DNA from 4 places in the Streptacidiphilus alkalitolerans genome. Region 1 is predicted to be linked to each of the others. Evidence: riboswitches for the same ligand, from Rfam matches in the RefSeq annotation. Region 1 holds a riboswitch; each other region holds the start of a gene.
What was found. Region 1 has a riboswitch for cyclic di-AMP ahead of ACEZDG_RS17690 (C40 family peptidase). Riboswitches for the same ligand answer to the same signal wherever they lie in the genome.
Positions count from the first base shown of each region.

Region 2: linked by a shared signal. The riboswitch ahead of ACEZDG_RS27040 (transglycosylase family protein) and the one ahead of ACEZDG_RS17690 (C40 family peptidase) in region 1 are both predicted to bind cyclic di-AMP.
Region 3: linked by a shared signal. The riboswitch ahead of ACEZDG_RS12230 (M23 family metallopeptidase) and the one ahead of ACEZDG_RS17690 (C40 family peptidase) in region 1 are both predicted to bind cyclic di-AMP.
Region 4: linked by a shared signal. The riboswitch ahead of ACEZDG_RS34295 (glycoside hydrolase family 16 protein) and the one ahead of ACEZDG_RS17690 (C40 family peptidase) in region 1 are both predicted to bind cyclic di-AMP.

Region 1 is NZ_JBHEZX010000007.1:79,584-86,878, reverse strand. It holds gene ACEZDG_RS17705 (urease subunit alpha) at 1-877, opposite strand, end outside; gene ACEZDG_RS17700 (urease subunit beta) at 870-1,181, opposite strand; gene ACEZDG_RS17695 (urease subunit gamma) at 1,190-1,492, opposite strand; cyclic di-AMP (ydaO/yuaA leader) riboswitch at 2,147-2,298, shown strand; gene ACEZDG_RS17690 (C40 family peptidase) at 2,301-2,801, shown strand; gene ACEZDG_RS17685 (Gfo/Idh/MocA family protein) at 2,802-3,794, opposite strand; gene ACEZDG_RS17680 (hypothetical protein) at 3,909-4,736, shown strand; gene ACEZDG_RS17675 (8-amino-7-oxononanoate synthase) at 4,711-5,904, opposite strand; gene ACEZDG_RS17670 (hypothetical protein) at 5,901-6,092, opposite strand; gene ACEZDG_RS17665 (hypothetical protein) at 6,119-7,060, opposite strand; gene bioB (biotin synthase BioB) at 7,237-7,295, shown strand, end outside.
Region 2 is NZ_JBHEZX010000013.1:216,192-223,486, reverse strand. It holds gene ACEZDG_RS27050 (HAD family hydrolase) at 1-451, shown strand, start outside; gene ACEZDG_RS27045 (phosphotransferase family protein) at 518-1,720, shown strand; cyclic di-AMP (ydaO/yuaA leader) riboswitch at 1,843-1,994, shown strand; gene ACEZDG_RS27040 (transglycosylase family protein) at 1,998-2,735, shown strand; gene eno (phosphopyruvate hydratase) at 2,911-4,200, shown strand; gene ACEZDG_RS27030 (FtsB family cell division protein) at 4,303-4,722, shown strand; gene ACEZDG_RS27025 (DUF501 domain-containing protein) at 4,737-5,300, shown strand; gene ACEZDG_RS27020 (Ppx/GppA phosphatase family protein) at 5,303-6,235, shown strand; gene ACEZDG_RS27015 (NAD(P)/FAD-dependent oxidoreductase) at 6,484-7,295, shown strand, end outside.
Region 3 is NZ_JBHEZX010000005.1:16,718-24,012, reverse strand. It holds gene ACEZDG_RS12245 (MFS transporter) at 1-1,256, shown strand, start outside; gene ACEZDG_RS12240 (undecaprenyl-diphosphate phosphatase) at 1,423-2,352, shown strand; gene ACEZDG_RS12235 (thioredoxin family protein) at 2,487-3,083, shown strand; cyclic di-AMP (ydaO/yuaA leader) riboswitch at 3,188-3,324, shown strand; gene ACEZDG_RS12230 (M23 family metallopeptidase) at 3,337-4,200, shown strand; gene ACEZDG_RS12225 (hypothetical protein) at 4,302-4,604, opposite strand; gene ACEZDG_RS12220 (hypothetical protein) at 4,639-6,303, opposite strand; gene ACEZDG_RS12215 (PrsW family intramembrane metalloprotease) at 6,434-7,295, opposite strand, start outside.
Region 4 is NZ_JBHEZX010000023.1:77,388-84,682, forward strand. It holds gene ACEZDG_RS34275 (VOC family protein) at 20-391, shown strand; gene ACEZDG_RS34280 (trans-sulfuration enzyme family protein) at 409-1,593, opposite strand; gene ACEZDG_RS34285 (Lrp/AsnC family transcriptional regulator) at 1,655-2,173, shown strand; gene ACEZDG_RS34290 (DinB family protein) at 2,200-2,736, opposite strand; cyclic di-AMP (ydaO/yuaA leader) riboswitch at 2,964-3,139, shown strand; gene ACEZDG_RS34295 (glycoside hydrolase family 16 protein) at 3,143-4,312, shown strand; gene ACEZDG_RS34300 (FAD-dependent monooxygenase) at 4,387-5,598, shown strand; gene ACEZDG_RS34305 (glycoside hydrolase family 3 N-terminal domain-containing protein) at 5,688-6,968, shown strand; gene ACEZDG_RS34310 (FadR/GntR family transcriptional regulator) at 6,989-7,295, opposite strand, start outside.

The DNA.
Region 1 (7,295 bases):
TGATGATGTCGGGGGCGTGCCCGCCGCCGGCCCCCTCGGTGTGGTACGCGTGGACGCCGCGTCCGGCGATGGCGGCGAGGGTGTCGCCGACGAATCCCGCTTCGTTCAGGGTGTCGGTGTGGATCGCCAGTTGGGCGCCGGACTCCTCGCAGACGTTGAGGCAGGCGTCGATGGCGGCGGGGGTGGCGCCCCAGTCCTCGTGGATCTTGAAGCCCAGGGCGCCCGCCCGGAGCTGCGCCCTCATCGAGTCGGTGTTGACGGTGTTGCCCTTGCCGAGCAGGCCGAAGTTGACCGGGTAGTGCTCGGCGGCGGCGAACATCCGGGCCAGGTGCCAGCTGCCGGGGGTGATGGTGGTGGCCTTGGTGCCCTCGGCGGGTCCGGTGCCGCCGCCGAGGATGGTGGTGATGCCGGAGGCGAGGGCCTCCTCGAAGATCTGCGGGCAGATCAGGTGGACGTGGGCGTCGATCGCCCCGGCGGTGAGGATCCTGCCGTTGCCGGAGATCACCTCGGTCTCCGGGCCGATCACCAGGTCGGGGTGCACCCCGTCCATGGTCTCCGGGTTGCCGGCCTTGCCGAGGGCGGTGATCCGGCCGTCGCGGATGCCGATGTCGGCCTTGATGACGCCCCAGTGGTCCAGCACCGTGGCGCCGGTGATCACGGTGTCCGGGGTGCCCTCGGCGCGGGAGGCGCGGGACTGGCCCATGGACTCGCGGATGACCTTGCCGCCGCCGAACACCGCCTCGTCGCCGCCGGCGCTGAGGTCCTGCTCGATCTCGATCAGCAGGTCGGTGTCGGCCAGCCGGATCCGGTCCCCGGCGGTGGGGCCGAAGAGGTCGGCGTAGCGCCGGCGGGAGAGTCGGAGGGCGGGGTCAGTCATCGAGGCTTCCCTTCGTCTCGCCGCGCAGGCCGAACACCTCGCGGCGACCGCCCAGCGGGATCAGCTCGACCTCGGCCGGGATGCCGGGCTCGAAGCGGACGGCGGTGCCGGCCGGAATGTTGAGGCGCTGCCCGCGGGCGGCGGCCCGGTCGAACTCCAGACCGGGGTTGGCCTCGGCGAAGTGGTAGTGCGAGCCCACCTGGATCGGCCGGTCGGCGGCGTTGACCACGGCGAGGACGGTGATCGGGCGGTTCGGGTTCAGCGCGATGTCGCCGGAGCCGAGCAGGATCTCGCCGGGGACCAGGGGGGCGGTCATGCGATCGGCTCGTGCACGGTGACCAGCTTGGTGCCGTCCGGGAAGGTGGCCTCGACCTGGACGTCGGGGATCATCTCCGGGATCCCCTCCATCACGTCCGCGCGGGTCAGCACGGTGCGCCCGGAGGCCATCAGCTCGGCGACGGTGCGCCCGTCCCTGGCTCCCTCGAGGATGTGGACGGTGAGCAGGGCCACCGCCTCGGGGTGGTTCAGCCGCAGGCCGCGCTCGCGGCGGGCCCTGGCGACGTCGGCGGCCACATGGATGAGCAGGCGTTCCTGCTCGTGCGGGGTGAGTCTCATCGGCGAGCACCTCGGGGCGCGTCCCATGCCGCGGCGGCCTGGGGAGAGGACGCGGGCACGCCGTCGTGCCGCGGGTGGCCCTCCGGCGCGCGGCGGGGGTACCGGACGTGGACGGCGTCGCACACGGGCCGCACTGCCCGCCGCCGTCAGGTCCGATCCGCGCCCGGGGGTGGAGATCGTGTGCGGTCACGTTAGCGGACCGAACCGGGCCTCCGGCAGGGGCGAAGGGGCCGGGAGCCGCGACACGCCGAACGCATTCCGTTTGTCGGAACAGCCTCATGGAGGCCCGAATGTGAGGCGTCGTCATTTCCCGAAGATCACTCGGACGAGTGATCTTCTGATGCCATAAATGACCGGATCGAGGATCGGTAAATCAGCCATGATCACCGGAAGTGCGCAGGTCAGAGGCTATTCCCAAAGCTGGTGTGAAATTGCTCAACCCTCTTGTAAATACCCGGAATTCATTCCTCCGAACGCGCAGTGTTCGCCTCTGGACACGCTGGGAAACCTCGGGTGACAAGAGTCACAAAAGGCCGTTCGGACGTGAAGATCCCATAAAAAACTGGCAATACTGTCCGCCGAACAGCAAAAGTCCTCGCCACCCTGGCGGGGCGGTCCGACCGGACGCCGAGTCTCGCCACCGGTCGGGCGCCAGGTGCACACACACCTGACAGGCGAGAGCGGGAGACCCAATCAGGACGGAACGGCTGGACCGTTCCTTGGGGTGAAGCCACGTGCGTGGCCGGGCAGCTTTCGGAGCCCGAACCCGACAGGGAGACCTTTCGTAGGCGGTTCCGGAAGGAAACGCATGACTGCGTCCGTTCGCACCCATGCCCTGAAGCAGGACCGCACCGCCGGCAGGAACAACAGCCGCCGCTGGCGTGCAGGCGTCACCTCCGTGCTCACCCTGGCCGCCGTGGCCGGTGGCACCCTGCTGGGCAGCGGCTCGGCGGACGCCGCGACGATCGAGGCCAAGGCCCTGAACATCGCGGCATCCAAGCACGGCGACCCGTACCGCTACGGGTCCGCGGGCCCCAACCGCTTCGACTGCTCGGGGCTGACGTACTACTCGTTCAAGCGCGCCGGCAAGACCCTGCCGCGCACCGCGCAGGCCCAGTACAACAAGGTCCACCACATCTCCAAGGCCAGCCTGCGCCCCGGTGACCTGGTGTTCTTCCACTCCGGCCGCTCGGTCTACCACGTCGGCATCTACGCCGGCGGCGGCAAGATCTGGCACGCTCCGCACACCGGTTCGTACGTCAAGCTGGAGAAGATCTGGACCAAGTCGGTCTACTACGGCCGCATCTGATCACTCCCCCGGGTAGACCACCCCGATCTGCGCCCGGGCGGTGTCCAGGATCTCCATCACCTCGACCGTGTCCTGCCAGCGCATCAGCGGGCTCTCCACCAGGCCCTCGCGCAGGCAGCGCATGGCCTCCTCGGCCTCGTGCACAAAGCCGATCCCGGTGTAGGGGATCCGGAAGACCTCCGGCTCCACGTCGTCACCGGTGCCCCGGTAGAGGCTGAACGAGTCCGGGCGCAGGAACAGCGGCGGCACCTCGATCCGGCCCGCCGAGCCGCCGACGAAGGCGCGGCCCGGCGTGGCCGAGGTGATGCCGCAGCTGAGCGTGGCCAGGGCGCCGGAGTCGTAGCCGAGCAGCAGCGCGGTGTTGGCGTCCACGCCCTCCGGGGTCAGCGAGGCCCAGGCGGACACCGTGGACGGGCTGCCGAGCAGCAGATGGGCGAAGGAGACCGGGTAGACGCCCAGGTCCAGCAGCGCTCCCCCGCCCAGCGCGGGGTCGCGCAGCCGGTGCGTGGGCGCGAAGTCGCCGGGGAAGGCGAAGTCGGCGTGGACCGTGCCGACCTCGCCGATGGCGCCTTCGGCGACCAGGTCGAGCAGCTTCCTGATGGCCGGGTTGCAGCGCATCCACATGCCCTCCATCAGAAAGGCGCCGTTCTTGCGGGCCAGCTCGGTCAGCGCGCGGGAGCTGGCGGCGTCCAGGGTGAACGGCTTCTCGCAGAGGACGGCCCTGCCCGCCTCCAGGCAGAGCGCCGTGGCCTCGTAGTGGGCGTGGTGCGGGGTGGCGACGTAGATGATGTCCACGCCGTCGTCGGCGGCGAGCTCGGCCCAGCTGCCGTGGGCGCGGGCGATCCCGAAGCGGTCGGCGAACGCCTGTGCGGACTCCTGGCTGCGTGAGCCGACCGCGACGACCTCCGCGTCGGGCAGCAGCTGCAGGTCCTGGGTGAAGTCGGCGGCGATGCCGCCGGTGGCGAGGATGCCCCATCGGATCTTCTGAGTCATGGGCCCATCCCATCACCCCCGGGTGAGCGACGTGAAGGCGCGGGGGCGGCGGGTCCGTGCCGTCTCCGCAGGGTGCGGCGTTAGCAGGGCATGTCTGTCTTTCATCGCGTCGTCGTGCGTACAGTCCTCGCAGCCGCCGCCGGGCTACTGCTGGCCGGCTGCGCCGCGCCGCCCGACGCCGCCCGGTCCCCGTCCCAGGACATGCCCCCGGCCGCCGCGGTCCTGTCCGCCGCGGCGCCGACCACCGGGCTTTCCGCGTCCGCCGGCGGCTACTGGCTGGTGTCGGCCACCCCTGAGCCGACGGCGGTGCGCGCGGTCGACTACCGGTTCCAGGTGCTCGCCCCGGACGGCAGCGCGGTGACCTCCTTCCTGGGCGGCGACGACAGCGCCCGGGTCTACGCCGTCCGCTCGGACCTCACCGGGCTGCGCCGCACCGTCCCGGCCAACCTGGGCGAGGGAGTGTGGAGCGCGCGGCTCGGCGAGCTGGACCCCGGCCTGTGGCGGATCTATGTGGCGTTCGCACCGGACGGCGGCCCGGGGTCCAGGCTGCTGCTGAGCCGCACCCTGACCGTCCCGGGCCCCGGGGAGACCAGCCCGCTGGACCCGGTGTCGGCCACCGCCTCGGTGGACGGGCTGACGCTGCGGCTCGGCGGACGGCCGGTGGCCGGCCGGCCCGCGCTGCTGCGGCTGACGGTGACCCGGCCGGCCGTGCAGCTGGAACCGCTGGACGGCGGCTACGCCCAGCTGACCGCGGTCAGGGACGGCGATCTCGCGCTGGCGCCGTTCACCCCGCTCACCCCCGCGCTGGCGATGGCCGGCGGGCCCACCGCCGAGTTCCGGGGCCGCTTCCCCGAACCGGGCGCCTGGCGGGTGTTCGTCCAGTTCCGGACGGAGGGTCAGCAGCACACGGCGACGTTCACCGTGCGGGTGCGGTCCCGGTGATCAGCCGCACCGCGCGGGCGATCTGATCGTCCGTGAGGTCGGCCCGGGCGGTCAGCCGCAGCCGGGACCAGCGGTCGGGGACCGACGGCGGGCGGAAGCAGCCGACCAGCAGCCCCCGTTCGCGGCAGGCGGCGGCCCAGGCCAGCGCCGCCTCCGGGCTGTGCACCCGGACCGACACCACGGCCGCGTCCGGTACCGAGACGTCGAGGCCGGCCGCGGCCAGCCGCGAGGACAGTTCCCGGGCGACCTGGCGGGCCCGCTCGGCGCGTTCCGGTTCCTCCCGGAGCAGCCGCAGCGCGCCCAGCGCGGCGCCGACCGACGCGGGGGCCAGGCCGGTGTCGAAGATGAAGGTGCGGGCGGCCTGCACCAGGTGCTCGATCACCCGGCGCGGGCCCAGCACCGCGCCGCCCTGCGAGCCCAGCGACTTGGACAGGGTCACCGTCGCCACCACGTCCGGCGCTCCGGCCAGACCGGCCGCGGCAAGCGCGCCGCTGCCGCCGGGGCCGAGCACGCCCAGCCCGTGCGCGTCGTCGACCAGCAGCGCCGCGCCGTGGTCCCGGCAGGCGGCGGCATGGGCGGCGAGCGGGGCGGCGTCACCGTCCACCGAGAACACCGAGTCGGTGACCAGCAGCGCGCGGCGCTCGGGGCGGGCCGCCAGTTCGGCCCTGACCGCGTCCGGGGAGCGGTGGGCGACCCGGGCCACCCTGGCCCGGGCGAGACGGCAGCCGTCGATCAGCGACGCGTGGTTCAGCGCGTCGGAGACGATCACCGTGCCGGCCGCCGGGTCCGGGTCGACCAGGGCGGTCAGCGCGGCGAGGTTGGCGGTGTAGCCGGAGGAGAAGACCAGCGCGGCCTCCGCGCCGCAGAAGGCGGCCAGCTCGGCCTCCAGCTCGGCGTGCAGCTCGGTGCTGCCGGTGACCAGGCGGGATCCGGTCGCGCCGCCGCCCCAGCGGAGCGCGGCGTCGGCCGCGGCCCGGGTCACCCGGGGGTGCCGGACCAGGCCCAGGTAGTCGTTTCCGGCCAGGTTCAGCAGTTCCTCGTCGGCGGGGCGCGGACGCAGGGTACGGACCAGGCCGGCGCTGCGGCGGCGGTCTGCGGCGGCGTCCAGCCAGTCGAACGGGGCCTCGGCGGTGCGGTTGCCGCCGCCGGTGTCGTCGGTGGCGGTCATCCCGAGCACGCTCCGCGCTGCGCCTGCTGCCACTCGCAGCGCGGGCACAGGGTCGCACCGCTCACCGTGGCCGGGTGCTCGGTGGGCTCGCCGCAGAGCACGCAGTCGGCGACCGGCACCCCCGGCTCGGCCGTCGCAACGGCGGGGACGGACGGCAGGTCGGTAGCGCAGTACGGTTCGGGCTCCACGCCAGCGATCGTACCCGGGCGGTTCGCTAGGGGGTGGGGGCGGCACTGGCCGGGGGCTGGTCCGGCTCCCAGGCGAGTGCGGCGGCCACCGTGTAGGAGAGGTACCAGGTGGGGGTGTCCAGGTCCGGGCTCGCCGGACGGCCGTCGGCGAAGGCGGACTGAACCACCGTCACCACCCGGCCCACCGCGGCGATCTGGACCCTGGTGGCCGCGTTGGCGGGATCGTGCGAGACCGGCGGCGGAGCGGCGGTCGTGGTGGGGGTCGGCGTCCCGGTGCCGGACGGCGAGGCGGTGGTGCCGGTCCCGAGGCCGGGGCCGTGGCCGGGCTGCAGGTTCGGCAGGATCCCCGCCGCCGCCGAGGCCAGGCCGCCCGCCGGGGTGCCGACCGGCTGCGCGGCGGTCGCCGGAAGCCCGGCCCCGGGCTGGCGGAACAGCAGGTCCGCCACCGCGGCCCCGGGCCGCTTCAGCGTCTTCGCCACCAGGCTCGCCGCGGCCGGGTCCGGGTAGTAGAGGACCGTGACCGAGGAGTAGACCGCCTGATCGTCCTGCCGTACGTAGTCGGCGGTGAGGTAGCCGGCGCAGCCCTGGGTCACCGTCACCGGGGCCGTGGCCGCGAACACCAGGCCGCAGTCGGCGGTCTTCGCGTCCAGTGCGTAGCGGCGGCCGAGGTAGCCCTCGGGGCTGGTCACCGTGACCGGGAAGGTCACGCTGCCGGGGAGGATGTCGTCGACCTGGGTCTGCCCGGCGCCGCCGACCAGCGCGTTCCGCACCCCGGCGCTGTCCTGCGAGGCCCCGTCGGCCGAGGTCTGCCGGTCCAGGTGGATCCGTCCGGCGAAGTGCACCTCGGCCCAGGTCCCGCCGGCCGCGGCCGTGGCGAGCAGGCCCAGCATGGCGAGGGTCCTCGGCACGCGTCGGCGCGCCCGGACGGTCGGCTGCACGTCGCGCTGCTGCGACCCCGTCGTGGTCATGGCGACGAGTGTATGGGGTGCCGCTGTGAGCCTGGTGGGAGGGCACCCGAAGCAGTTGGGCGGGTCCTGGAAGATCCCATTTGGTACTTCTGTGACAACCGGGCAACCCCCGGCCGCGATCTTCTGGCGGGTTCGGCAGTGGCGGCGGAGCGCCGCCGGAAGGCAGGATCGTGGTCATGGATCTGCTCGACACCCTCGTCGCCAAGGGCCTGCGCCGCGAACTACCCACCCGTGA
Region 2 (7,295 bases), on a different contig from region 1:
CGCGGAGGAGCGGATCGCCGCCAAGTCCGCCGCGGTCACCGCGGGCGCGGCGGCTCTGGTCGACGAACTCCGGCGGCTCGGCTGCGGCCTGGCCATTACCAGCAACAACTCCGCCGAAGCCATCCATGACTTTCTGGCGGGGCGGTCCGGAGACGGATTCAGAGAGGCATTCGGACGTCATGTCTACGGGCGAGCCCCCGAGCCGTACCTCATGAAGCCGCATCCGTCCTGCGTGCGCCTCGCGCTGGCGGGTCTGGGCTGCACGGCAGAGAGCCGGATTCTGATGATCGGCGACTCGGCGTCCGACTTCAAGGCGGCCACAGCGGCGGAGTTGGGCATTCAGTTTGTCGGCTATGCCCCCAATCGCCGAAAAATAGATCTGCTGCGCGCCTCCGGAGTCGACCATCTGGTCGAAAGCCTGCATGACTTGCTGCGGGGTAGGAGTTTCTGAGAGAGGCGACTTTTTCGGATAAAGGAACCGTGACCATGTGTCACCGCCCGGCGTTTCCCCACTAGTGTGTTTTCAAACCTGGTCGGAGCCGCGCAGGGGAGAAACGGTCGTCCACATGCCTCGGGAGTCGCCATCAACAGGACGAGTGAATCCGCCCAGCCGGTAGCTGCCGCATATCAGCAGCTGGTCGACTCCGTGCGCTTCCGGGTCGTCTCCACAGGCGGTTTCCACAACGACAACTACCGTGTGCACCTGACCGAACAGCAGGCGCGACCGCTCGGACTCGATGCCGACACCACCCTCCTGGTGCGGGTCAGGCGCCGGAAGCCGGAGCTGGTTCGGCGGTTCTGGCCGGACGAGGCCGTGCTGCTCCGGCAGCTGGCCGCGGTGCGGGACGATCCGACGGACCAGCGCGAGATCGACGGGCCGGAGGTGCTGCACAGCAGTGAGGACGGCGCGTCCGTGCACCTCTACGTCAACGGTGCGGAGTTGGCGCAGGGCTGTCCCGACGGCGAAGCCGTCCCTGAGCACTATGTGGAGCAGATCGCCCGGTTCTTCGGCCGTCTTGTGCGCTTCGGGGAGAAGGACCTCCCGCGCCTGCCCAAGGGGTGTCCGGACAACGGGGACTCCACCGGATTCCTGCGGAGCCTGGTGGCGTTCGCCCAGGAGGAGCTCTGCGAGGGCAACCAGAAGGAGTTCGGCGAGCTGTTCAGCGCGTTGGGGGTGCCGGACGATGCCATGGCCGGCTTCGGACGCGGTCTGCCGCCGCTGGTGAGTCGGCCGTTCGCGCTGCTGCACACCGATGTCCACCGGCGGAACATCATCGTCGACGAGCACGACCAGTTGCGGTTCGTGGACTGGGAGCTGGCGGCCTTCGGTGATCCACTGCTCGATCTCAGCACGCACCTGCGCCGGATGCGCTACCCCGCCTGGCAGGAGGCGCAGGTGGTCGACGCCTGGCGGCGGGCGGTCGGCGAGGTGTCCCCCGCCCATACCGCCGGCCTCGCCCACGACCTGCCGATCTATCTGGCGTACGAGCGGGCGCAGTCCGTCTACCCCGATGTGATCCGCGCGGCGCTCAGTCTCGGCGCGCTGGCGGAGGAGCCGGCGCTGGACCGGGCCGTGTCCCGTACCCGGGCCGCGCTGCTGGCGGCGGCGGGTCCGCTCGGCCTGGCGGAGGTTCCGGACGCGGAGGGGATCCGGGGACCGCTGCTCAAATGGCACCACTCCCGCTGGTTCGAGCGTTCACTGGAACGCCGGGCCCGCTGACCGGCCTTCAGCGACCGGAGGGACTTGTGGTCATGGAGTGCCTGTGTCTAGCCTGCCGGGAACGTCCGCACGCGCGGGCGACCGCCTCGCGGGACGCCGAGTCCTGTCCAACCGGGGGGCGGAACCCACACTCGTCAGTTGGGCAGGAGCGGGGGACCCAGGTAAGTCGCCGCAGCTCACAAGGCCGCGGCTTGGGGTGAAGACGCATCAGCGTCCGGGCTACCTACCGGCCCGAACCCGACAGCTCACCTCGCAGGCGTCGGAGAGGGAAGCTGCCATGCTCTTCACCACTGCTGTCGCCGGCCGCCATCGCAAGCCGCGTACCAGCAATACCGCCCGGATCGTGGCGACCGCGGGCCTCGGCACCGCCGGGATAGCACTGCCGCTGATAGGCGCGACCAGCGCCTCCGCCGCGTCCGTGTCCACCTGGGACAAGGTCGCCAGTTGCGAGAGCGGGGGCGACTGGTCCATCAACACCGGCAACGGCTACTACGGCGGACTGCAGTTCTCCGCCTCCACCTGGGCCGGCTACGGCGGCACCTCGTACGCGTCCACCGCCGACCAGGCCAGCAAGGGCCAGCAGATCACCATCGCCGAGAAGGTGCTGGCCTCGCAGGGCCCCGGCGCCTGGCCGGTCTGCGGGCCGAGGGCGGGACTGTCCCAGGGCGGCGCGCCGGCGTCCGTCGACACCACGTCGTCCAGCAAGCCGACGGCCGCGGCCACGGCCAAGCCGAAGCACAGCAGCGGCAGCAGCACGACCACCGCGCACACCGCGAAGAAGAAGACCGCCTCCGCGCCGAAGCACGCCGCGCCCGCACCCGCGGTGCGGCAGGCGGCGGCCACGCACAAGATCGGCCACGGCGACTACACGGTCAAGCCGGGCGACACCCTGTCCGGCATCGCCGCCTCCGCGCACCTCAGCGGCGGCTGGACGGCGCTGTACCGGGAGAACAGGACCACCGTCGGCGCCAACCCGGACCTGATCTTCCCGGGTCAGCGGCTCGAAGTCGGCTGACCTGAATCCGGTCTCGGACCGCGGCCCCTGCTCGCCGGGTGAACTACTGGTGAGTAGGGGCTCCGTCAGGTGAGACAGCCGCGAGGTGCGCGCGGCCCGGCCGCCCGCTGCGGCTAGGCTCTTGGGGTAAGCACCCCGCGCGTGAGAAGTTCACCGCCTCCCCAAGGAGATGCCTGTGCCGTCCATCGACGTCGTCGTAGCCCGGGAGATCCTCGACTCACGAGGGAACCCCACGGTCGAGGTCGAGGTCGGCCTCGACGACGGCAGCACCGGGCGTGCCGCCGTTCCGTCCGGCGCCTCGACCGGTGCCTTCGAGGCCCTCGAGCTGCGTGACGGTGACAAGTCCCGTTACTTCGGCAAGGGCGTCGAGAAGGCCGTCCTCGCCGTGATCGAGCAGATCGGCCCGGAGCTGATCGGCTACGACGCGACCGAGCAGCGCCTGATCGACCAGGCCATGCTCGACCTGGACGCGACCCCGGACAAGTCCTCGCTCGGCGCCAACGCCATCCTCGGTGTCTCGCTCGCGGTGGCGCACGCCGCCTCCGAGGCCAGCGACCTGCCGCTGTTCCGCTACCTGGGCGGCCCGAACGCGCACGTCCTGCCGGTCCCGATGATGAACATCCTCAACGGCGGCTCGCACGCGGACTCCAACGTCGACATCCAGGAGTTCATGATCGCTCCGATCGGCGCGGCCTCCTTCACCGAGGCCGTCCGCTGGGGCGTCGAGGTCTACCACACCCTGAAGGGTGTGCTGAAGGAGCGCGGCCTCTCCACCGGCCTGGGCGACGAGGGCGGCTTCGCCCCGAACCTGGACAGCAACCGCGAGGCGCTCGACCTCATCGTCGAGGCCATCAAGAAGGCCGGCTACACCCCCGGCAAGGACGTCGCGCTGGCGCTGGACGTCGCCGCGTCCGAGTTCTACAAGGACGGCGCGTACGAGTTCGAGGGCAAGTCGGTCTCCGCCGCCGAGCTCACCGACTACTACGCCGAGCTGGTCGCCGCGTACCCGCTGGTCTCCATCGAGGACCCGCTGTTCGAGGACGACTGGGAGGGCTGGAAGGCGCTCACCGCCAAGCTGGGCGACAAGGTGCAGATCGTCGGTGACGACCTGTTCGTCACCAACCCGGTCCGCCTCGCCCGCGGCATCAAGGAGGGCGCGGCCAACGCGCTGCTGGTGAAGGTCAACCAGATCGGCTCGCTGACCGAGACCCTGGACGCGGTCGAGCTGGCCCAGCGCAACGGCTTCCGCTGCATGATGTCGCACCGTTCCGGTGAGACCGAGGACGTCACCATCGCCGACCTCGCCGTGGCCACCAACTGCGGCCAGATCAAGACCGGCGCCCCGGCCCGCTCCGAGCGCGTGGCCAAGTACAACCAGCTGCTGCGCATCGAGGAGATCCTCGACGAGGCCGCCGAGTACGCCGGCCGCGGCGCGTTCCCGCGCTTCCAGCCCGCCGCCGACTGACGACGCGTCGTGCTGCACCGGTGCCCCGCTGCGAACACCCTCTAGGGTGGGGCGGCGGGGCACCGGCACATCCGACCCGGCACATCAACGGGAGGCGAGTACGTGAGCAAGGCAAGCGGCAGTCGCAGGCCGCGCTTCACCGGCCGCGCCGCGGTGCTCGCGCTGGTGCTCTGCTCGCTGATCGCCGCGCTGGCGTACCCCACCCGGCAGTTCATCGCCCAGCGGGCCCAGATCGCCCAGCAGCGCGCCGCGGCGGAGCAGGCCCAGGCCCAGGTGGACGAGCTGCGCCGGGAGCGGGCCCGCTGGCAGGACCCGGCGTATGTGACGGCCCAGGCCCGCGAGCGGCTGCACTACGGCTTCCCCGGCGAGACCCCGTTCACCTCGGTGGACCCCAGCCCGAGCGTCTCCGCCTCCGCCTCGGCGCAGTCGAAGGGCCAGGCCCAGGCAGGCGCGGCGAGCCAGCCCTGGTACGACAACCTGTTCGAGTCGCTGGACGCCTCGGACGCCGCCCCCACGCACTGAAGAAAGCCCAGGACATGACCTCGCACAACTCGGCCTCCGGCGTGTCCGACGCCGACAAGGCCGCCATCGCGGCCCAGCTCGGCCGGATGCCGCGCGGCCTGCGGGCCGTCGCCCACCGCTGTCCCTGCGGCCTCCCCGACGTGGTGGAGACCTCGCCGCGACTGGAGGACGGCTCGCCGTTCCCGACGCTGTACTACCTGACCTGCCCGCGGGCCGCGTCCGCGATCGGCACGCTGGAGGCCGACGGGCTGATGAAGGAGCAGACGGCGCGGCTCGCCGAGGATCCCGAGCTGGCCGCCGGGTACCGGCGCGCCCACGAGGACTACATCGCCAAGCGGGACGCCATCGAGGTGCTGGAGGGCTTCCCCAGCGCCGGCGGCATGCCGGACCGGGTGAAGTGCCTGCACGTCCTGGTGGGCCACTCGCTGGCCGCGGGGCCCGGGGTGAACCCGCTGGGCGACGAGGCCCTGGCGAAGCTGCCGGAGTGGTGGCGCAAGGGCCCCTGCGTCTGCGCGGGCACCGAAGCCACCGCCACCGCCGACACCGACATCGACGAGGACAAGGACGACGACCAGTGAGCCTGCAGCGCGTCGCCGCGATCGACTGCGGCACCAACTCGATCCGCCTCCTGGTCGCCGACCTCGACCCGGAGACCGGTGAACTGCACGACCTGGACCGGCGGATGACCATCGTCCGGCTCGGCCAGGGCGTGGACCGGACCGGGCGGCTCGCGCCCGAGGCGCTGGAGCGCACCTTCGCCGCCTGCCGCGAGTACGCCGCCGTCATCGCCGGGCACGGCGGCGCGGAGCACGTCCGCTTCGTCGCCACCAGCGCCTCCCGGGACGCCGAGAACCGGGACGAGTTCACGGCCGGGGTCCGCGAGATCCTGGGCGTCGAGCCCGAGGTGATCAGCGGCGACGAGGAGGCCCAACTGTCCTTCACCGGGGCCACCAAGGAGCTGGGCGCGGCCGACGGCCTGACTCCTCCCTACCTGGTGTTCGACCTCGGCGGCGGCTCCACCGAGTTCGTCCTCGGCGCGGACCGGGTCGAGGCGGCGCGCTCGGTGGACATCGGCTGCGTCCGGTTGACGGAGCGTCACGGCGAGGACACCCTCTCCATGCGCGCCGACATCAAGGAGGCGCTGGACCTGGCCGCGGAGACGGTCCCGCTGACCACCGCGGCCACCCTGGTCGGCCTGGCCGGCACGGTCACCACCGTGGCGGCCGTCGCGCTGGAGCTGCCCGCCTACGACCCGGTGGCGATCCACCACTCCAGGATCCCGCTGGCCCGGGTCCGCGAGGTCACCGAGCTGCTGCTCGGCAGCACCGCGGAAGAGCGCGCGGCCATCCCGGTGATGCACCCAGGACGGGTGGACGTGATCGGCGCGGGGGCCCTGGTGCTGCTTGCGATCATGGAGCGCAGCGGTGCCCAGGAGCTGGTCGTGAGCGAGCACGACATCCTCGACGGCATCGCCTGGAGCGCCGCGCGGGACCGCCGTTCGGAAAGTTTGTGAATTTCTTCACGTGAGGTTCCCGGATCTTCTGCCGTCCTTGTGGAGGGTTCGTCCGGATTTCGGGACCGGCTGCCCTGTCCGGCTCCTGGCGCGGTGCCACGGGTGCGGCGGCGAGCTGCGGTTATGCCCGTCGAGGGGCGGGCGTGGGCCGGGGGCGACACGTGGGCGCGCAGTGTAGCAGGGGCTGTCCAGTGCCTGGCGAGTAGGCCCGCTACATGTGGTCCCCAGGGTGCTGGATACTTTCGGATATGAGCACCACGGAGCGTCCTCGCATTCTTATCGTCGGCGGTGGATACGTCGGCCTGTATGCCGCGATGCGCATCCTCAAGAAGATGCGCTATGGGGAGGCGACCGTCACGGTCGTCGACCCGCGGTCGTACATGACCTATCTGCCCTTCCTCCCCGAGGCGGCGGCCGGCAACGTCGCGCCTCGCAACCTCGTCGCCCCCCTGCGCAGCATCCTGAAGACCGCGGAGGTCCTCACGGGCCACGTCACCTCCGTGGACCAGGCGCGCAAGGTGGCCACCATCCACCCGGCCGCAGGCGACCCCTACGAGCTGCCCTTCGACTACATGGTCGTGGCGATGGGCTCGGTCTCCCGCACCTTCCCGATCCCCGGCCTGGCCGAGCACGGCATCGGGATGAAGTCGGTCGAGGAGGCCATCAGCCTCCGGAACCACGTCATCGCCCAGCTCGACAAGGCGGAGTCCACCACCGACGAGAAGGTGCGCAAGCAGGCGCTCACCTTCGTCGTCGTCGGCGGCGGCTTCGCCGGTGTGGAGACCATCGCCGAGGTCGAGGACATGGCCCGGGACGCGGCGAAGCTCTACCACAACGTCAAGCGGGAGGACATGCGCTTCCTGCTGGTCGAGGCGGCCAACCGGATCCTCCCCGAGATGGGCCCGGACCTCGGTCTGTGGACCAAGGAGAAGCTGGAAGAGCGCGGCATCGAGATCTACATCGAGACCTCGATGGACTCCTGCCTCGACAAGCACGTGGTGCTGAAGAACGGCGTCGAGGTCGACGCCTCCACCATCGTCTGGACGGCCGGCGTCAAGCC
Region 3 (7,295 bases), on a different contig from region 1:
GCAACGCACTCAGCGCGTTCGGCAGCGGCTTCACCGTCCCCTACATGTTCGTGTACGTGAACGAGGTGCGCGGGCTCGGCTCGATGACCGCCTGGCTGGTGTTCACCCTGTTCGCCCTCGCCGCCCTGGTCGCGCTGCCGCTGGCCGGGCGCGGGATCGACCGCTACGGGCCCCGTCCGGTGCTGGTCGCCGGGGCGGTGACCGCCTCGCTCGGGGCGCTGGCCTTCGGGCACGCCACCGGCACCGGCCACATCCTGATGTCCGCCTTCCTGTTCGGCGCGGGCGTCGCGGTGGTCCAGCCGGCCCTGGCCACGATGATCGTCCGCTGCTCCACCGCGGCGACCAGGGCGCATGCCTTCGCGCTGCAGTTCACCCTGGTCAACCTGGGGATGGGGATCGGGGCGATGATCGGCGGCCAGATCGTCGACGTCAGCCGTCCGACCAGCCTGACGCTGCTGTTCACCATCGAGGCGCTGATGTTCCTGGTACTGGCGGCGGTGACCGGCAGCGTCCGGATCCCGGCGGCGCCGACCGACGCGACCGCCTCCGCTGCCCCGGCCGCGGGCGGTCCGCGCTCGGACTTCCGCACCCTGCTCGCCGACAAGGCCATGATCCGGATCTGCGTGCTGGCCGGGCTGATCTTCTTCACCTGCTACGGCCAGTTCGAGTCCGGCGTCGCCGCCTACGCCACCGACGTGGTCGGCACCTCGCCGTCCGTGCTCGGCCTGGCGCTCGGGGTGAACACCCTGGCCATCGTGGCGCTGCAGATGATCGTCGTGCGGATCACCGCGCGCCGCCGCCGCAGCACCGCGATCGCGGCCACCGGGCTGGTCTGGCTCGGCGCCTGGACCGCGGCGGCCGTGGCCGGCCTGGTCTCCAACGGGACCGTGGCGACCGCGGCGATGCTCTCCGTCTACATGCTGTTCGGCGTCGGCGAGGCGCTGCTCGCGCCGACCCTCGGCCCGATCATCGCCGACCTGGCCCCGGCGCAGCTGCTGGGCAGCTACAACGCGGCGTTCTCGCTGGTGAAGCAGGTCGCCGTGGCGATGGGCCCGGCGGCCGGCGTGCTGCTGGTCGGGGCCGGGCTCTCGCCCGCGTACCTGCTGGTGATGGCCGGCTCGACGGTGCTGATCGTGGTGCTGGCGCTGCGGCTGCGGAAGCAGCTGACCGGCCCGCAGGACAACGCGGTGCGGCGGCAGCGGGTGGTGGCCGGTTCCAGGCCCGCGGACACGCTGGAGCCCCGGCTCGCGGCCTGACCGGCCCGGGCCGGCGGCCCGGTTCCCGGCGCCCCGGCCCGACCGGCCTGCCGGTGAACAGCGGGCGGCTGGGTGGTGAACAAGAGCCGCACGGGGGTTGAGGGACTACAACGCTGTAGTACTTTCTGACTGCCCAGCGATTCGATCCCCCTGCCGAAGGCCGCAGATGTCCGTCCTCACCTACCCAGAAGCGATCGGCGTCGGTCTGCTCCAGGGCGTCACCGAACTGTTCCCGGTCTCCAGCCTCGGCCACAGCATCCTGGTGCCGGCCCTGCTCGGCGGGCACTGGAAGGCGGACCTCAACGTCTCCGCCGCCGACTCCCCGTACCTGAACGTGCTGATCGGGCTGCACCTGGCCACCGCGCTGGCGCTGGTCGTCTACTTCTGGCGGGACTGGGTCCGGGTGATATCCGGCCTGTTCAGCTCGATCCGGCACCGGCGGATCGAGACCGTGGAGGAGAAGCTGGCCTGGCTGCTGATCGTGGCGACCATCCCGGTCGGCATCGCCGGCCTCGCGCTGGACAAGGTGTTCCGGGAGTCCCTGGGCAAGCCGATCCCGGCCGCGATCTTCCTCACCCTCAACGGTGTGGTGCTCTACGTGGCCGAGCGGCTGCGCCGCGGCGGCACCGGGCGGCGCCGGGCCGGGGACGACCCGGTCGTCCCGCTCGCCGGTGACGAGGAGGTGCACCCGGACGTGCTGTCCGACCGCCGGATCACCAAGCTCCGCTGGGGGCAGGCCCTGGTCATCGGCGCGGCCCAGATCCTGGCCCTGCTGCCCGGCATCAGCCGCTCCGGAGTGACCATCAGCACCGGGATCTTCAAGGGCATGCGGCACGAGGACTCGGCCCGCTTCGCCTTCCTGCTGGCCACCCCGGTGATCGGCGCGGCGGCCCTGCTCAAGGTGCCCTCGCTGATGGGGCACGAGGGCGACGGCATCCGCGGCCAGGTGCTGGCCGGGGCGGTGGCCGCGTTCGTGGCCGGGTACATCGCGGTGCGCTTCCTGACCAAGTACTTCGAGACCAGGACGCTGACCCCGTTCGCGATCTACTGCTTCGTCGGCGGCCTCGGCAGCCTGGCGTACCTGACCCTGGCCTGAACGCCGCGCGCAGCGCCGCCGGTGTCCCTCGTACGGGTGGTCGAGCGGCGCGTGTACCGGGAGCTGGGCGGTTCCTCTGCTCGAATGATCGTCTGAACGTTCTGAACGTACCCGGGCGAGAAGAGGCGCGGCTGATGACCGGTCGAGGGCCAACGGCCGCACTGTCCGCGGCGGTCGCCCTGACGCTGCTGCTCCTGCTCAGCGGCTGCGTCGAGGTCCGCGGCACGGCCGTGCGCGGGCAGTCCTCGGGCCGGTCCGGATCGGTCTCCAACGACTCCCTCGGCCTGGCCCGGCCCTTCCTGCCGCTGCCGGCGGTCACCCCGGCCGCCGTCCCCGACGGCTACGACCCCGGCGCCGACGCCGCGGCGGACATCGCCGCCGCCCAGGCCGCCTCGCACGCCGACGGGCGGCCGGTGCTGCTGGACTTCGGCTCGGCCTGGTGCCAGGACTGCCAGGCGCTGACCGCCCTGGTGCGGAACCCCGGCGTGCACCTGATCCTGGCCCGCAACTACCACACGGTGACGATCGACGTCGGGCACTACGACCGCAACATGGACCTGGCCGGCCGCTATGTGAGCCTGCCCGGCAGCGGCATCCCGGCGCTGGTGCTGCTCGGCGCGGACGGCACCCCGAGCCGTCCGGCGGGCGCCGAGCAGTTCGCCGACGCCAGGAGCCTCAGCTCCGACCAGGTGGCGAACCTGCTGGTGGACTGGCTGTACCCCGGGAACTGACGCTCCGTCCCCAACTGCACCCCCGGAATCTCTTGGATTCAACCGTCACTAGGATTACCTTTCTATAACGCGGGGCGAAGTTCAGCCGTTCGACGGACGGCGTCGCACTGCGATCGCCTAATCCTGTTTCTGGGAACCGGGGAACCACGTAACTCTGGGGTGAATCAGCCGAGGTCTGGCTGTAGGGGACCTTCCTCTCCGAACCCGTCAGCTAACCCGGTCGGCGAGAGGGAAGGAAAGGAGTACGCCGAACGTGGCGTCGCACCAGCCCACTTGGGCACCCGTACAGTCCACGGCCGTCCTCGGGTTCGCGGCCATGGCCGCCGTCGGAGCCACCGGCTTCGCCGCGGTGCCCGCACAGGCGGTGGACAGCTCCGCGAGGGGCGGCACCCTGCTGCTGGCCCAGGAGCACGACCAGGACGAGTCCGTCGCGGCACCCGCGACCGACCCCGGTCTCGCGCTCACCGAGCGGATCCAGACCCAGGCGGTCCAGCAGCGGGCCACCGCCGAGGACGCCGCGCGGCGCCAGGCGGCGCAGCTGGCGGCGGCCAAGCACGCCAGGGCGCAGCAGATCGCGGCGGAGGACCAGGCCCGTGCGGCGGCCGACCAGGCGGCCCGGACCCGGGCGGCTCAGGAGCAGTTGTGGGCGCAGCAGGCGCAGGCCGAGCGGGCCCACGCCGAAGCGGCGGCGGCAGCGCAGGCGGTCGGGCCGCGGCTCGGCACCCTGGTGGCCCCCGTCGCCGGTTCGGTCCCCGGGGCGGGCTTCGGCCAGTCCGACTCCTTCTGGGCGCATCTGCACACCGGTCAGGACTTCGCCGCCCCCACCGGCACCCCGGTGGTGGCGATCGGCGACGGCAGCATCACCTCGGCGGGTTGGGCCGGCGCGTACGGCTACCGGGTGGTGCAGACCCTGGCCGACGGCACCGAGCTCTGGTACTGCCACCTCTCCGCGATCGGCGCGGGCGCGGGCGCGGTGACGGCGGGTCAGCCGATCGGCCGGGTCGGCGCGACCGGCAGCAACGTCACCGCTCCGCACCTGCACCTGGAGGTGCGGCCGACCGGCGGCGAGCCGGTCGACCCCTCGACCTGGCTGGCCGGGCACGGCCTCGCCCTCTGAGGCCGGTTCGCGATTGGGCCGACTGAGGGTCGGCCGCCCCCCTGAACACCGAGGGTCCCGCTGACACCCCCCCGACAGCGGGACCTTCGGTATGTCCGGGCTCAGCCCCGGCGGTCGACCGCCGCCCAGGAGGCCAGCGCCACCCCGGAGGACACCACGGCCACCGAGGGCCAGGCGCCCAGCTTCTTCGCCAGCGGGTGCGAGCCCGCGAACGCCGCCGCGTACAGGCCGGTCAGCGCGACCGCTGTGGCCGGTCCCGCGGCCCGCTTCCACTGGGTCGCCGCCACCGCGCCCGCCCCGAGCAGGGCGAGGCCGCCGAGTTCGCGCCGCTTCGTCGCCCGGGCGATGCCGAAGCCGCCGACCAGGCCGCCGGCCGCGACCAGGGAGGAGGGGATCCGTGCCATGGAAGTGTGTCCTTGTCTCAGTCGGTACTGGGTCTCAGTTGGTTCTGGTGTTGTGCAGGTGCAGGCCGATGTAGCCGATGTAGATCCGCCCGGTTCCCGAGCAGTCGTCGTGGTAGTGCAGCCGCGGCGCGGTGCCGCCGCCCCCTATCCGCAGGTGGGCGCCCATGAAGACCTTGCCGGCCGGGTTCACCTCGACCGGGACCGGCAGCTCGCGCTCGCCCTTCCACTTGCCGTTGGTGCGCACCGTCCGGGACTCGTCGCGGATCACCTTGCGGGGCGGGAAGACATGGCAGTCGGCGGGGGTGTTCTCGCACCATCTGCGGAAGTCGCCGCCCGACTCGCCGTGCACCGCGGCCTCGGCGTAGTCCTGCAGCGCCAGCAGGGCGTCCCAGGCCATCCTTACCCAGGTGGGGTGGTCGGTCTGGTCGTCCAGCTCCTTGGCGAGGCGGTGGTCGCCGGTGAAGGCCAGCAGCGGGAACTCGTCCAGCCGCTCGACCAGTTCGGCGAAGGAGACCGGGTCGACCCGCAGGCTGTCCGGCAGCGTCCGCGGCGCGGCGTCGCCGTCGGCCTCGGCCAGGCGTCCGCGCAGCGAGCGGACCTGGGTCCTGGCCTCGCGCAGCTCGCTGTACTGCTCGTCGTACTCGGCCGCGAGCTGGGACTCGCGCTCCTCCGCGGCCCGCAGCCAGCGGCGTACCTCCTGCAGCTCCTCGGCGCGGGCGCGCTCCTCGTGGACCTCCTCCTCGTGGTGGTCCACCAGCAGCGACCCCGGCTGGACGCCGTCGATCTCGGGGCTGCTCTCGATCGGCCCGCTGGTCCGGCCGCCCGCGCGCAGCGGCGGCAGCCCGGCCAGCGCGTCCGGCAGCGGGGACTGCACCGCGAGCCGGCGCGGCAGCCAGGCCAGCAGGCCGCTGGCGCGGCGCAGGTCGGCGTCCAGGGTGTGCCGGCCCATCACCCGGTGCCGCTGGGCCTCCGGGGCCCAGGCCGGGTCAAGGCCGGGCAGGTAGGTGCGGACCGCGCCGCCGTACACCCGGTGGTGCTCCAGGGCCCGGTTGAAGTCGCGCTCGGCGCCGGGCGCCAGCGCGTACAGGACGGCCAGCCCGGCGCAGCCGCGCAGCAGCGGGTCGACGGTCTCGGCGAGCCAGTCGTCGAAGTCGGTGCGGGGCGGGGTGCTGGCGACCACGATCGGCATCCGCCGGTCCGGGTCGCAGAGCTCGTCCAGCACCTCGTCCACGTCACCGCGTTCGATCACCGTGGGCAGGCCGTGCAGCCTGGCCGCGCCCGGATGCTCGCCCTCGGTGGCGGAGAGCACGTCCAGCAGGCCCCTGGCCAGGGTCGGCACCGGGGCCTTGGTCGCCGAGGAGCCGCGGACCGGCAGTTGCTCGGCGTCGAGTCTGATCCAGGTGGCGCCGGTCGGCGGGGTGCTTACGGTCAGTGAGGTCTGCCAGATTCCCTGGGGCGTGAACTCGCGTAGTCGCCAGCGCGCGACCGACTCCTTGGCGCCGGTCGCGCCGCGGATCCGCTCCTTGAGGGCGCAGTCGAGCACGGCCTGCGGACCGACCCGGTGCCGACCGTCCTCGGCGCCCGGGTCGTCGTAGTGCTGCGCCTTCAGCCAGTGTCTGACCTGCTGCCCCGCGAGGGTGACCGTGTCCCGGTGGCTGTGTCCACTGGCCACGGCCATGCGATAGATGCCGTCTGTCATCCGCTGGCCTCCTGACGCGTCTCGGCGTCACTGCACGTTGCGTGCGGGTGTTAAGAGGGACAACGTGGAGAGGACCTCCGATGGTTCCGGTGCGATCAGCTGGAGGCGTGAGCAGGGGTGGTGCGCGCCGTTATTCTGCGCCGTCCGACCCGGTCCGCGCGGTGGTGTCGGCGGGTTCCGGGTGTTGCGGTTGCTGCGGGAGGGGCTGCTGGGGCTGCGGCTGGGCGGGGCGGTACTGCTGCGGCAGCGGCTGCAGCGGCTGCGGGCCCGGGTAGGCCGGCGGGCGGAACCCCGGCTGCGGCTGGGCCGGCAGGTACGGCGCGGGGGCCTGCGGCTGCGGCGCGGGGTAGCCGGTGGTCCGGTAGCCGGTGGGACGCGCGTACGGGCCCGGCTGGGCGTACGGCGCGGGCTGCGCGTACGCCCCGGGCTGGGCGTACGGGCCCGGCTGCGGGTACGGGCCGGGGGCCTGGCCGTACGGGCCCGGTGCGGCCGGGTACCTGCCGGGGCCGTAGCCCGGGCGCGGGCCCTGTGGGTAGCCGTAGCCGTACGGCCGCCGCGGCTGCGGGTGCTTGCGGTACCACTCCTGCGCGCCGACCCGGACGAACACCTCGGCGACCCGCTCGCGCCGCTCCCACAGGTGGTGCAGCAGCTCCTGCTCGCGCTCGGTGAAGTCCGCCCCGGCCAGCCCGCGCTCGGCCCGCTGCCGCAGGAACGCCAGCGAGGTGGCGAAGCTCAGGTACTCGCCCATGGTGCGGGCCCCGTCCTTGCCCTGCACGAACCGGGCCAGCTCCTTGGACTGCCGCCGGGTCCGCACCGTCGACAGCACCAGCGGCACCTGCGGCGCGAGCCAGCCCGCCGCCACGTACACCGGCAGCTGGCGCTCCACCACCAGCAGCTCGCTCCGCCGGGACCACACCACCAGCCAGACCATCAGGCCGAACACCGGCACCATGAAGAGGAAGTACACACCGAGGAAGCCGAGCCCGCCCAGC
Region 4 (7,295 bases), on a different contig from region 1:
ACTGACCTCGGAGCGAACCGTGGCCCCTGTCATCGCACTCGCCTGCATCGTCATCGACTGCCAGGACCCGGCGCGGGTGGCCGCGTTCTACCGGGACGCGTCCGGCGGCGAGATCACCCACAGCGACGACGACTCGGCCTGGGTCACCATGTCGGGAACGACCTGGGTCTTCCGCAGAGTCGACGGCTACCGGCCGCCGACCTGGCCCTCGTCGAAAGTGCCGTTGCGGGTCCACATGGACTTCTTCGTGGACGACCTGGAGGCGGCCGAGAAGCAGTTGCAGGCCTACGGGGCCACCACGCCCGAGCACCAGCCGAAGGACCGGGCCCTGGGCCTGCTGGTGATGCTCGACCCGGCCGGCCACCCGTTCTGCCTCGCCACCCGCAGCTGACCCGAGCCGGACCGGACCTACCCGGCGGCGGCGTTCCCGGCCTGGTCGAGCGCCTGATCGAGCGCCTGGTCGAGATCGCTCCAGAGGTCGTCCGGTGCCTCCAGGCCGACGGACAGGCGCAGGAGCCGGTCGCTGATCCCGCAGGCCCTGCGCTGCTCGGGGTCCACGATCTGGTGGCTGATCGAGGCGGGGTGCTGGATCAGCGTGTCGACGCTGCCCAGGCTGACCGCCGGGGTGATCAGCCGCACCGCGGAGATGACCCGGTGCGGATCCCCGTCGACCTCGAACGCGACCAGCGCGCCGCCGGACGCCATCTGGTCGGAAGGGCGGCCCTGCTGGTGGCCCGGGTAGTGCACCGCCCGCACGCCCGGGTGCTCGCGCAGCCGGTCGGCCAGGACGGCGGCGGTGGCACTGGCCGCGCCGATCCGCAGCGGCAGCGTGGACAGGCCGCGCAGCAGCAGGTAGCCGGCCAGCGGGTGCAGCACCCCGCCGGTGGCGAAGCGGATCCGGCGCAGCAGGGCGGCCTGCTCGTCCCCGCAGGCGATCACGCCGCCCATCACGTCGCCGTGGCCGCCGAGGAACTTGGTGGCGCTGTGCAGCACCATGGCGGCGCCCTGGCGGGCGGGCTGCTGCAGCACCGGGGTGGCGAAGGTGTTGTCGACCAGCAGCGGCACGTCCCCGGCCTGGGCGGCGATATCGGCCAGGTCGACCTCGGCCAAGGTGGGGTTGGCGGGGGTCTCCACGAAGACCAGGCCGGTGTCGGGGCGCAGCGCCCGGCGGACGCCTTCCGGGTCGGCCCAGCTGACCTCCGTGCCCAGCAGCCCGGAGCCGAGCAGGTGGTCGGTGGTCCCGTAGAGCGGGCGGATGGCCACCACGTGCCGCCGTCCGCCGCTGAGCACGGCCAGCAGCGCGGCGCTGATCGCGGCCATCCCGCTGGCGAAGGAGACCGCCGCGGGCAGTCCCTCCAGATCGGCCAGAGCGCGTTCAAAGCGTTCGACGGTCGGATTGGAGACGCGGCCGTAGACCGGCAGTCCGCCGTCCCACTCCCCCGAGCCGAAGCCGTCGAGGCGCAGCGCCTCGGCCCTGCTGTCCCGGGAGGGGTAGGTGGTGGACAGGTCGATCGGCGCGGCATGGACGCCGAGATCGGCCAGGTCCTCACGGCCGGCGTGGACGGCCCGGGTACGGATGTCAGCGGGTTTCATGCCCATAGGTTCGAGCAATGTTCAGTGGCGCCACAACGCTTTCGATTATTATTCTGGCTCCATGGGAAACATCGAACTGGATACGGTTGATCTTGAGATCCTGCGGGTGATGCAGAACGATGCCCGGATCAGCAACAAGGACCTCGCCGCCGTGGTCGGCGTCGCCGCGTCGACCTGTCTGGACCGGGTGGCGCGGCTGCGCACCTCCGGAGTGATCACCGGGCAGCGGATCCAGGTCGACGCCGCCAAGCTCGGCCGCCCGCTGGAGGCGTTCCTGTACATCCAGGTCCGCCCGCACCGCCGCCCGCTGGTCGAGCCGTTCGTCGACCACCTGCTGGCCCAGCCCGAGGTGCGCGCGGTCTACCACCTCACCGGGCCCGACGACTTCCTGGCCCATGTGGCCACCGACACCAGCCAGGGCCTGCAGCGGCTGGTGCTGGACCAGCTGACCGTGCGCGACGAGGTGGTCCGGGTGCTCACCAACCTCGTCTTCCAGCACTGGCCCGGCGGCCCACTGCTCCCACCCGGAGCCACCGGGACCGCCGGGACCGCCGGGAACAACGGGAGCACCGGGCGCTGAAGCCCAGGTCCGGCGGCCCCGGGGGCCTACTTCCTCGCCCCGGCGGCGATCAGACCGAAGGCGGTGGCTCCGTCGAGGGACTCGCGGAGGATGTCGGCGTGGCCGGCGTGGCGGGCGGTCTCCTCCACCAGGTGCAGCAGGATCCAGCGGGCCGAGCGCCGCGAATCCGCGGGGAACCAGGGGGCCTCCGGCAGCGGGACGGTCAGGTCCAGGTCGGGCAGGGCGGTGATGATCTCGGTCGTCTCGGCGGCCACCGCGTCGGAGAAGGCCAGCACGTCGTCCACGGTCTCGCCCTCCACCAGCCGGAAGGAGTCGCCCCAGTTCGACTCGTCCCGCTTCAGCAGGGTGGGGCGCCCGGCCAGGGTGCACCTGACCCAGCTGCTCTCCATCTCCGCGCAGTGCTTCACCAGCCCGGCCACCGACAGCGCGCTGACCGTCGGAGCGGCTGCGGCCTCGGCCTCGGTCAGACCCGCCAACGCCCGCCGCAGCGCACCGCGCTGGGCCTCCACGAACTGCAGCAGGGCGTCGCGCTCATCGGTCTCTGCGGCTACCAGCGTGGGCATGGGGACCACCTTCCTCCTCGCTGCGCCCGACCCGTGCGGTCGATCGCGTGGTGCTCACGCTAGCCAGGAAATAGGTCTGTTTCGCTCCTAATCGGCCGTGGCGCGCGGTCCTGCTCCCTCGCTGTGAGTCCGCGCACATTCCGTTGTTCGATTCCCGTAAGCATGTCTAGCCTGCAGGTTCCGCCGTGGGCGGAGCCTGCCGCCGGGACGCCGAGTCCTGTCCACTCGTCGGCGGGACACCGAGCTCCAGTACGGACAGGAGCGGGGGAACCAGGTCAGTTGCCGAGTCCGCGCCCGAACGGGCGTGCGGGTCTCGGCTCGGGGTGAAGCCGCTCCCACCGGGCGGCCGGGCTACCTCAGTCCGAACCCGACAGCTCACCTCGCAGGCGTGACGAGGAACCCTGCCATGTCTCCTTGGATCACCCCCGCGCGCTTCGCCGCGATAGCCGGTGCCGCCGCCGTGGCCGCCGTCCCGCTGGTCGCCGTCCCGGCCCAGGCCGCCACCAGCGTCAGTCAGGACCGGCTCACCCCCAGCTCGATGACCGCCGGCGTCGCCGCCACGGCCTCGCTCACGGTCCACTCCAGCTCCTGCTTCACGGCCAGGACGCTCGGCGTGGGCGTCCGCGACGCGTCCGGCGCCAACCTCGACTTCCCCGGCTCCCGGAGCAACGTCCGGATCTGCCCGGGCGCGGTCTCCCTGACCACCGGCAGCCGGACGCTGCCGGCCGGCAGCTACACCGAGTTCGGCTTCTGGCAGGACAGCAGGGGCGGCTGGCACAACCTGCCCACCCGCACGCTGACGGTGGCTCCCGCCGCGGCCACCGGCCCCAGCACACCGACCCCGACGCCCACACCCAGCGCGCCGTCCTCGGCCCCGCCGGCCTCGCCCGTCCCCGGCACCTCGCTGGCCTGGTCGGACGAGTTCAACAGCCCGATCGCCTGGGGCTCGCGCTGGGTCGGCAGCACCAGCAGCGCGTTCCAGTACGGGAACCACAACCCCAACGACAACAAGCTCGACTGGCTCGACCCGAACGCGGTCCAGGTCGCCAACGGCGTCGCCACCTTCACCGCCGCCCCCTCCGCGCACACCCTGGAGAACGGCAAGCAGGCGTGGACCACCGGCCAGCTCACCACCGAGGGCTCGACCGAGGGCTTCCAGGTCAGGACCGGCGACTACGCCGAGGCCCGGGTCCAGCTGCCGACCGGTTCCGGCGCCTGGCCCGCACTGTGGACCTGGAAGAACGGCAACGGGGAGATCGACTCCTTCGAGTACCACCCCGACAACCCCAACCTGCTGGAACTGACCAACCACGTCAACGCCGCGCACGACTACTACACCGACGCCAAGGCCGTCGGCCCCGGCGACTGGGTGACCATCGGCACGTACTACGGCGCGAAGTCGGTGGACTGGTACGTCAACGGCACCAAGGTCTACTCGGACGGCACCGGCGTCGGCGCCGACTGGTCGGCCTACCTGAACCTGAGCCTGTCGGTCAGCGCCGGCCAGTACCACCCCGGCCCCTCCGGGACCGCCCCGATCACCTTCGCCGCCGACTATCTGCGGGTCTACCGCTGAGCCTTCCCCCACCGCTCAGCTGCTACGGTGTGAAATCGTTCGACTACACCGAGCTACTGAACCATGGGAAAGACATGCGCATCGTCTGCGCTGGTGGCGGGCCCGCCAGCCTGTACTTCTCGATCCTGATGAAGCGGTCCGACCCGGGCCACGACATCACCGTCCTCGAACGGAACCCGGCCGGGTCCACCTACGGGTGGGGCGTGACCTACTGGGGCGATCTGCTCGACCGGCTGCGGGACGGCGATCCCGCGACCGCGCGGGCGATCAGCGAGAACTCGGTGCGCTGGACCGACGGCGTGGCGCACGTCCGGGAGCAGTCCACGACGCACCCCAGCGACGAGGGCTTCGGCATCGGCCGGCAGCGCCTGCTCGACATCCTGGTCGAGCGGGCGACCGACCTGGGCGTCCGGGTCGAGTTCGGCCGGGAGATCACCGACCGCGGCCAGCTCCCGGACGCGGAGCTGGTCGTGGCCGGCGACGGCCTGCACAGCCGGCTCCGGCAGCAGTACCCGGACCGCTTCGGGACCGAGGTCGCGACCGGCCGGAACAAGTTCATCTGGCTGGGCACCAGCAGGGCCTTCGAATCCTTCACCTTCGCCTTCGCCGAGTCGGAGCACGGCTGGATCTGGTTCTACGGCTACCGCTTCAGCAGCGACCGCAGCACCTGCATCGTGGAGTGCTCCCCGGAGACCTGGGCCGGGCTGGGCTTCGACCGGCTGGACGAGAGCGGGACCATGGCGCTGCTGGAGCGGATCTTCGCCCGGCAGCTGGACGGCCACCCGCTGATCAGCAGGCCGGACGGCGGCGGAAGCGCCTCCTGGCTCAGCTTCCGGACGCTGACCAACGCCAGCTGGCACCACGACGGCATCGTGCTGATCGGCGACGCCGCCCACACCACCCACTACTCCGTCGGCGCCGGCACCACACTGGCCCTGGAGGACGCCGTCAGCCTGGCCGGGGCGGTGCGGCGGCACCCCGCGCTCCCGGCCGCGCTGGCCGCCTACGAGGCGGAGCGGAAGTTCGCCATCCTCTCCACCCAGAGCGCGGCCCGCTACAGCGCCCAGTGGTACGAGAACATCCCCCGCTACATGCACCTGAAGCCCCCTCAGCTGTTCTCGCTGCTCGGCCAGCGGCACTCACCGCTGCTGCCCTACGTTCCGCCGCAGATGTACTACTGGGTCAACCAGGCCGCCGAGGAGTTCACCCCGCTGCGGAAGCTGCGGAAGTGGGCGGGGCCCAAGGTGGTGCGGACCCTGGCCGGCCGTCGGCCGGGCACCCCCTGAGCCCGCCCCGTCCCCGTACGCTGCAGTTCTCCGCCGATGGCCGGCGGCGGACGACGATTCCACCGCGATCCCACCCGCTTGGAGCATCCATGCCGGCCGCTGCCCGTACCGCAGGCCTGAAACTGCCGCTGCTGGTCCTGCTGCTGGGAGTGGCCATGGCCGCCGCCGCCTGCGGGGACGGCGGCGGCTCCCCGGCCTCCGCGTCGCCCACCCCGACCGCGCCGCACAGCGCTTCCGCATCACCCGCTTCCACGTCGCCCACGTCCACGTCGCCCACCGCGTCCCCGACCGGCGCGCAGACCCGCAGCGCGGCCAGTGCCTGCGTCGAGCGGACGCTGGCCGGGATGAGCACCGCGCAGCGGGTCGGCCAGCTGTTCATGTCGGCGGTCAGCAGCACCGGGCCGACCGCCGCGCAGCTGCAGGTGCTGCGCCAGGGCCAGGTCGGCTCGGTCATCCTGATGGGGCACACCGAGGCCGGCTCCCGCGCGGTACGGGCCGGGACGGACCGGGTGCAGGCGCTCGCGCCCACCGTCGCGGGCAGCAGGGTCGGCCTGCTGGTCGGCGTGGACCAGGAGGGCGGCCAGATCCAGGTGCTGGGCGGCCCGGGCTTCTCCGCCATGCCGAGCGCCGCCGAGCAGGGCGGCTGGCCGACCGCGCTGCTGCAGGGGCGCGCCGCCACCTGGGGGCGCCAACTGGCCCAGGCCGGGGTCCAGTTGGACCTGGCACCGGTGGTCGACGTGGTGCCGGCCGAGGAGACCTCGGTCAATGAGCCGATCGGCAGACTCGCCCGCGGGTTCGGCAGCACCCCGGGCACGGTCGCCCGGCAGTCCTCGGCCTTTGTGCGCGGCCTGCGGCAGAGCGGCGTGCTCAGCACCCTGAAGCACTTCCCCAGCCTGGGCCATGTCCAGGGCAACACCGACTTCGCGGCGAACGTGGTCGACAACGTGACCGGTCCTGACGGCGACTTCGTGCTGCCGTACCGCTCCGGGATCCAGGCGGGCGCGCAGTTCGTCATGGTGGCCCTGGCCACCTACACCAGGATCGACCCGCGCCACCCGGCGGTCTTCTCGCCGACCGTGGTGCGCGGGCTGCTGCGCGGCACGATCGGGTTCCAGGGCGTGGTGGTCTCCGACGACCTGGGCAACGCCGCCTCGGTGCGGTCGGTCCCGGCCGGGCAGCGGGCCACCGGCTTCCTGGCGGCGGGCGGCGACCTGGTGCTGACGGTCGACCCCGCCACGGTCGGCGCGATGACCGCGGCGGTGCTGGCCGAGGTGAACCGCGACCCGGCGTTCCGCAAGGGCGTGGACGCCAGCGTGCGGCGGGTGCTGACCGCCAAGCTCGCCGCGGGGCTGCTGACCTGCCCGCACTGAGCCCAACAACCCGCTGCGCGCTAGTCGCCGTCGACCGCCAGCCAGCGTTCGACGGCGGCGACGTGGACGGTCGCCGCGGCGGCGGCCAACTGCGGGTCGCGGGCGGCCAGGGCGTCCACGATGGCGGTGTGCTCGCGGTGCACGTCCTCGATCGCCGGCCCGACCCGGGTGCCGCGCAGCAGCCGGACCCGCTGGGTCTGCGTGGAGAGGATCTCCAGCAGCAGCGACAGCACCGGGTTGCCGACCACCAGCGCGATCCTGCGGTGCAGTTCGCAGTCCAGCCGGATGAACTCGTCCAGATTGTCGGCGGCGATGCTCGCGGCCAGG